One region of the Anoxybacillus sp. FSL W8-0382 genome, then DNA from elsewhere that is predicted to be linked to it. Evidence: riboswitches for the same ligand, from Rfam matches in the RefSeq annotation. Region 1 holds a riboswitch; the other holds the start of a gene.

Evidence for each region. A riboswitch is a leader RNA that binds a small molecule or an ion and turns the genes downstream of it on or off. The one in region 1 is predicted to bind thiamine pyrophosphate.
Region 2: another riboswitch for thiamine pyrophosphate. It lies ahead of thiM (hydroxyethylthiazole kinase); the one in region 1 lies ahead of thiC (phosphomethylpyrimidine synthase ThiC).

What each region holds. Positions count from the first base shown of each region.
Region 1 is NZ_JBBOPX010000001.1:1,661,258-1,664,911, reverse strand. It holds gene NSS60_RS08790 (potassium/proton antiporter) at 1-648, opposite strand, end outside; gene thiC (phosphomethylpyrimidine synthase ThiC) at 761-2,449, opposite strand; TPP riboswitch at 2,557-2,671, opposite strand; partial or broken gene NSS60_RS08780 (Sir2 family NAD-dependent protein deacetylase) at 2,761-3,015, opposite strand; gene NSS60_RS08775 (H-type small acid-soluble spore protein) at 3,222-3,395, shown strand; gene NSS60_RS08770 (LysR family transcriptional regulator) at 3,434-3,654, opposite strand, start outside.
Region 2 is NZ_JBBOPX010000001.1:1,383,909-1,387,562, reverse strand. It holds gene NSS60_RS07350 (enoyl-CoA hydratase) at 1-114, opposite strand, end outside; gene thiE (thiamine phosphate synthase) at 157-810, opposite strand; gene thiM (hydroxyethylthiazole kinase) at 811-1,605, opposite strand; TPP riboswitch at 1,662-1,777, opposite strand; gene hcp (hydroxylamine reductase) at 1,941-3,230, shown strand; gene NSS60_RS07330 (thermonuclease family protein) at 3,261-3,654, opposite strand, start outside.

The DNA of each region.
Region 1 (3,654 bases):
CGAGGAATCAAGATTTATTTTATTCAAACACCACACAGTTAATTTTCCTAATCCAAGCCCAACAAGAATACCGATAACGATCTGCCAAATAAAGCTGAGAAAGGTGTGGGAAATAGTTAGTTCTGGCTGTTGGATAAATGTAATCAAGGAGAGGGTTAAAATAACGGCCATCGGATCGTTCATCCCCGACTCAGCTTCTAGTGTTGCTGAGAGACGGCGTTTTACATTGACGCTTCCTAGCGTAGCAAATATTGCTGCAGCGTCAGTCGAAGAAACGATAGCGCCTAATAGAAATCCCTCGGCCCATGAGACGTGTAAAATGTATTTGGCAAATATGCCTACGCAAATGGCAGTAATTAGCACTCCAAACGTTGCAAGGGAGGAAGCGGGAACTAAAACTTTTTTTAATGTATTCCACTTTGTGTTCATCCCACCTTCAAACAAAATAATGATTAACGCAAAAATGCCAACAATCTGGGTGAGAAAAGCGTTATCATAATATATAAATTTGGATAAAATCATTCCGACGAGTATGTAAAATACAAGTGATGGCACGCCTAGCCAAGAAGAAAACTTCGTTGTTAATACACCGATGATTAGAAGTAATCCTAACAAAAAAATGATGAAATCTGTGAGCAAGCAAGTCACCTCTTTCCATACTTTCTACTTAAAGTTACGACTTAAATTTAAGCTATAGTAAGTGGAATGTCAATGAATATGACTTAAATAACATTTTTTGTAAAAAAGTACAAGCTGAGCGCTATCTCTCAGCTTGCATGATGTTTGTATATTCAACAAATTGTTTTGCCTTTTCTTTCATTCCTTCGCTTTGTAGTGTTTTTTGTAATTCATGAGAAATATTCATTGAACAAAATTTCGGACCGCACATCGAACAAAAATGAGCAAGCTTTGCTCCTTCGGCCGGTAGTGTTTCATCGTGATATTCACGTGCGCGCTCAGGATCTAGTGACAAGTTGAATTGATCTTGCCAACGGAACTCAAATCTCGCCTTTGATAATGCATCATCACGCGTTTGTGCGCCAGGGTGTCCTTTTGCTAAGTCAGCAGCGTGGGCAGCAATTTTGTAGGCGATGACTCCTTGGCGGACGTCTTCTTTATTCGGTAGTCCAAGATGTTCTTTTGGTGTCACATAGCAAAGCATGGCCGTACCGTGCCAGCCGATAAGCGCTGCACCGATAGCTGAGGTGATATGGTCGTAACCTGGTGCAATGTCGGTAGTGATAGGACCTAGCGTATAAAAAGGTGCCCCGTGACAAATTTCAATTTGTTTATCGACATTTTCTTTAATTTTATGCATTGGAATATGCCCTGGACCTTCGATCATCACTTGGACATCATGTTCCCAAGCGATTTTTGTCAACTCTCCAAGTGTTTGTAACTCGGCGAATTGCGCCTCATCGTTTGCGTCTGCAATTGAGCCTGGACGTAATCCATCCCCAAGTGAAATAGCAATATCGTAAGTTTTTAAAATTTCGCAAATTTCTTCGAAGTGGGTGTATAAAAAGTTTTCTTCATGGTGTGCTAAACACCATTGTGCCATAATTGAGCCACCCCGAGAGACAATACCAGTTGTTCGATTGACTGTTAGTGGGATATAGCGAAGTAAGACACCTGCATGAATAGTAAAATAGTCTACGCCTTGTTCGGCTTGTTCAATTAATGTTTCTCGGTAAATGTCCCATGATAAGTTTTCGACAATGCCGTTCACTTTCTCTAACGCCTGGTAAATAGGTACAGTTCCAATCGGCACAGGGGAGTTTCGAATAATATATTCTCGCGTCTCATGTATATGTTTTCCTGTCGATAAGTCCATGACTGTATCGGCACCCCAACGAACAGCCCAAAGCATTTTTTCAACTTCTTCATCCATCGAGGATGTAACAGAAGAGTTTCCAATATTCGCATTAATTTTTACATGGAACTTGCTTCCGATGATCATTGGTTCACTCTCAGGGTGATTGATATTAGCTGGGATAATTGCCCTTCCTGCTGCCACTTCCTGTCGAACAAACTCTGGATCCATCTGTTCGCGAATAGCAACAAACTCCATTTCAGGTGTAATGATTCCTCGTTTTGCATAATGCATTTGGGTCACAACTTTCCCTTTTTTCGCACGAAAACGCCTAGGTGAAAAAGGAATGTTTGTTCTCACTAATGAAGGGCTATATTCTTCTACATCGCCACGCTCCGTTATCCATTTTTCTCTTAATTTTGGCAATCCTTTATCAATATTCGGCGCGAAAAGTGGGTCAGTGTATGGTCCACTCGTGTCATAAACTCGAATAGGCTCATTTTCTAGCATCGTTGTACCTGTCTTGGTTGGCGACAGTTGAATTTCTCGCATTGGCACACGAACATCTTCACGCGTTCCGGGCACATACACTTTTTTACTCGAGGGAAATGGCATTGATGAAAATAAGTCTTTCATTTTTAATCGCTCCTTTTCATTTTTTAGTTGGAGCAACGCCAATACGTAAAAAGATCAGGCTCCATAACGAGAACCTGATCTTGTCCGCAAATAGCACAAGTAAAGAACACTCGCGCCATCTACTTCCCTACGCTGGCATCACCCAGATCAGGTTCAAAGGGTCAAAGAACTTTTGCGCGTTCTTCTCTCAGTCCAAGCTATTGGACTCCCCTAGTAGATGATAAATTATGAATTTTAAAAATAGTCTAACATATGATAAAAATGTTGTAAAGTTATAAATGAAAAACTTGTTAAAATGGAGGCATAGTGGATTGCCAATTTGCTAAAATTGTATGTCCGATATGTGGTTGGCATTCAAGAAGTGTGCGAATACGATATTGATAAAATGCGATAAACTCGTCTCGATTATGTTGCATAGCATACGTACTTGCCAATTGTTGTGGATTTTTCGTGCGCCAAAGTCCTGATTTTGTCGAACGAAAATCGGGAAGCCCGCTTTCTGTAGACATTCCTGCTCCAGTAAATACGACTGTATACGAAGACTCTTTCAACCATCTTTCTAGCATTATCTCCCTCCTCTATAGATCAACAATTACTTCTATGTTCGCCCTGTTCTTCCTTTATTTTCACATATGTTTATGAGAAAAAAAGGACTTTCGATTCATGTGTATAAAAAATAAGAGCAGCATACCAACCTTGTGGGTGCTCTTTTTTTGTATATTTTTAACGTGAAGCGTAGATGATAATAATCATTTGAAGGGAGGGAAACAGCATGAACGTAACACGTGCGCAACAAATTGCTCAATCGCCCGATATGAAAAATGTAACGTATAATGGAAAATCGGTATATATCGAACATGTCGATGCGGAAACGGCAACAATCCATTTTTTAGACAATTCGGAAAATCAACAGCGTGTTCCAGTGTCACAGCTAGCAGAGCATTAAGACGAAAAGGGTGTAACAGAGCAGGATAGCCGTGCTCGTTACATCTTTTTTCGTTCGAGAAAATCAATAAATAAATGAACAATTTTTTTGCTTTTCATTGTCGGTGCATAAAGATAAGAAAACGTTCGGTAAAAAGGGGGGTGCTTTAAACAGACGATCGATAAGTGACCTTGTTTTAATTCACGCTCAATCACATGACGTGAAAGAAAGGCTAACCCGTTTCCGCGCATTAACGTTTCTTTAATTCCTTGATTGCTGC
Region 2 (3,654 bases), 280 kb from region 1:
TAGCGCATTCGGACGATTCAATTCAATGGTTGCGACGCGATTTTCGTATGATAGTACGATATGTTCCATCTTCTCCATCCCCTCTTTCGTTTGTTCGCTATTTTCTTTCGACATATATGAATAAAATCCTGCACAGAACAAAACAAAAAGACGACATCATCTGTCGCCTTTTTGTTTTGCATGCATGACAATCTCATATAGTCGTTTTGTTTGTTCGTAAATATGTTCAGCACGGCAAATGGCCGAAATGACAGCAATTCCGTCTGCACCCGCTTCGATCACTTGTTTGGCTGTTTGTTCTGTAATTCCACCGATCGCAACGAGTGGAACACGTTTTTCATGGGCACGAATATGTTCAATCATCGTCAGTCCACATGCTTGCTTTGCATCTTCTTTGGAAACAGTTGGGAAAATCGGACCTAATCCAACATAATCGGCGCAAGCAGCAAGCGCTTTTTTTACTTCATTTAAGTTGTGAACAGATACGCCTAAATATTTATCTCCTATGCGATCGCGAACGCGTTCAGCTACTTCGTCTTCTTGACCGACATGAACGCCATCTGCCTGTAAAGCGAGGGCTAAATCGACATCGTCATTCACGATAAAAGGAATATTATACATTCGGCATCGTTCAAGTAATTTCTCGGCTAAGCGGTATTTTTCAATCCCCGTAAGCGCCCCCTTTCCTTTTTCGCGAAACTGAAACATTGTAATACCGCCTTTAATTGCTTCATCAAGCACAGCGAGCGGATCTTTCGTACAATCGATACTTCCCATAACGAAATACAACGATAGCTTCTGCTTCATCATTTATTCCCCTTGAATACGCGCGTATTGATCAACTTCTTCTGCGCTCGTTTCATGTAAAGCATTTAAAAAAGAAAGTTGAAAAGAACCAGGTACTTTTGCTTGTTTGGCTGCTTTTTCAGCCGCCACACCGTAATAAGCGAGGGCAGCAACTGATGACATCATCATATCGTCTCCTATACCTGCAAATGCACCTAATACCGAACTTAACAAACAACCTGTCCCGGTTACTTTCGTTAACATCGCATCACCATTTGAGACGATTACAATACGTTCTCCATCGGTTACTACATCATCTTTCCCTGTGACAACAACTACAGAGCGAAACATGAGTGCTGCTTTTTTCGCTACATCCACGAGGTCACTTTGAACGTCTCCTGCATCGACTCCTTTTGTACGTACTTGTTCACCCGCAATGCTCGCAATTTCCGATGCGTTCCCACGTAAAATCGAAATGTTTACTTCACGTAATATACGTCTGGCTGTTTCGGTGCGGTACGCTGTCGCACCAGCTCCAACAGGATCGAAAATGACAGGAATGTTTGCCTCATTTGCTGCTTTTCCGGCAATTAACATCGCCTCTACGTCTGTTTCGTTTAGCGTGCCAATGTTTAACACTAAAGCACGAGCTAACCGAACCATATCCGCTACTTCTTCTTTTGCATACGCCATAACAGGAGATGCGCCTACAGCAAGCAAACCATTCGCAACAAAATTGGTCACCACAACATTTGTCATATTATGTACGAGTGGTGACTCCTTCCTAACACGCGTTAACCATTGTCCTACATTCATCATTCATTCCCCCTAAAAAAAATAAAAACTAGTCGGACAGAGTCGACTAGTTTGCGTACTGAAAACATAGCCTACTTCCCTCCGCTGGTACAAACCAGATCAGGTTCAAAGGGTTGGAAAACTGATTGCGCGTTTTCCTCTCAGCCATCGCCATCCGGCACCCCTAGTAGTTTGATTGATTCAAATTTCTTTCATTTTAATACATTTTTTCTCTTGATTCAATATGGATTATTGTCAAATTCCGTTCACATTTTTGTATGAAAGTGTGATATGTATCACTTACGACGTACATATTTTCTCCTATTGTTAAAGTGTCAATAAGAAAAGGAGGGGTCATCATGTTTTGTCATCAATGTGAACAAACACCAACAGGGGGATGTACTGTTGTTGGAGTTTGCGGGAAAGATGAAACAATTGCAAGTTTGCAAGATACGATCGTATTTGCATTAAAAGGAATTGCAGCATATCGCACGCATGCCCATCAACTTGGGTATACCGATCCGTTCGTTGATACAACGACACATGAAGCGTTATATATGACGTTAACAAACTCTAACTTTAACGTACAAGAACATATAGACATGGCGATGAAAGTCGGAAGAGCAGCCATTCGCGTAATGGAACTACTCGATCGAGCACATACAGAACGACTTGGCATTCCTCAACCTGTTCGTGTAACGCAAAATAGAATTGAAGGAAAATGTATTCTCGTTACAGGACATAACTTATTTGCCCTTGAACAACTATTAAAACAAACAGAAGGAAAAGGAATTAACATTTACACACATTCCGAAATGCTTCCAGCACATGGTTACCCACAATTAAAAAAATATAAACATCTGAAAGGAAATGTCGGAAAAGCATGGTACGATCAACGTCGCCTATTTGAAAAATTCCCTGGTGCTATTTTAGCGACAACAAACTGTGTCATGCCGATAAAAGGTTCATATGCTGATCGCATGTTTTCATATGATGTAGCCGGATTAGAACATGTGCAAAAAATCGAAAACGATGATTTCACGCCGTTAATTGAGAAAGCGCTACAACTTCCAGAAGCAAACATTGAATCGGATGAAACGTTAGTGACTGGTTTCCATCACGAAACTGTAATTCAAATTTCACCAGAAATTATTCAAGCTGTAAAAGAAGGAAAAATTGAACGCTTTTTCGTTATCGCAGGTTGCGACGCTCCTGGAAAAGGCGGTGAATATTATCGCACGTTAGCTACATCGTTACCGAAAAACACTGTCATTTTAACGACATCCTGTGGGAAATTCCGCTTTAACGATGTCGACTACGGGGTTGTTCCTGGCACGAACATTCCACGATATATTGATTTAGGGCAATGCAACAACTCGATTTCGACTGTCAAAATTGCAATGGCGCTTGCGGAAGCATTCGGCTGTGAGGTCAATGAGTTACCGGTCAGCATCGTTCTTTCATGGTTTGAACAAAAAGCAGTTGCAATCTTACTCGGATTGTTTAGTTTAGGCATTCAAGACATTCGAATTGGACCGAAAGCACCGCACTTTATTTCTGAAAGTGTGTTACGCGTCCTACAAGACATGTTCGGTCTCAAACTTATCGGCGATGTAGAAGAAGATATGCAAGCGATGCTCGCACATTAAAAGGGCTGTTTCATCCAGCCCTTTTCACATTTACGAAGCTTTATTTAACCATACACTCATATTAAATCCTTCTTCTGTCACGTATCCATCGACACTCCATATTCGTTTTTTTGCTTTTTTTGCTTTTTCTTGTGCTTTATACAATTTTTTTGCATATTTTGTGTCCGGTTCAAATACGTAAGCAACACGCGCAAACCCTTCTTGTACAATTTTTTCTTGGTATAAAGTTCCATCCTCTAACCATATGTACGCAAGCAATCGACCATAACGATCGTACGGTTGTTCTTTTGCGCTTAGTTCAACTGTCACTTTTTTGTGAAGCAAAACGTCTTTAGCGAATTGTTTTGCCTCTTCGCCATACGCCTGTTTTTCGCGATACGTTTCGGGGGTATCGATATTTAGTAGACGAACCGTTACGATTTCG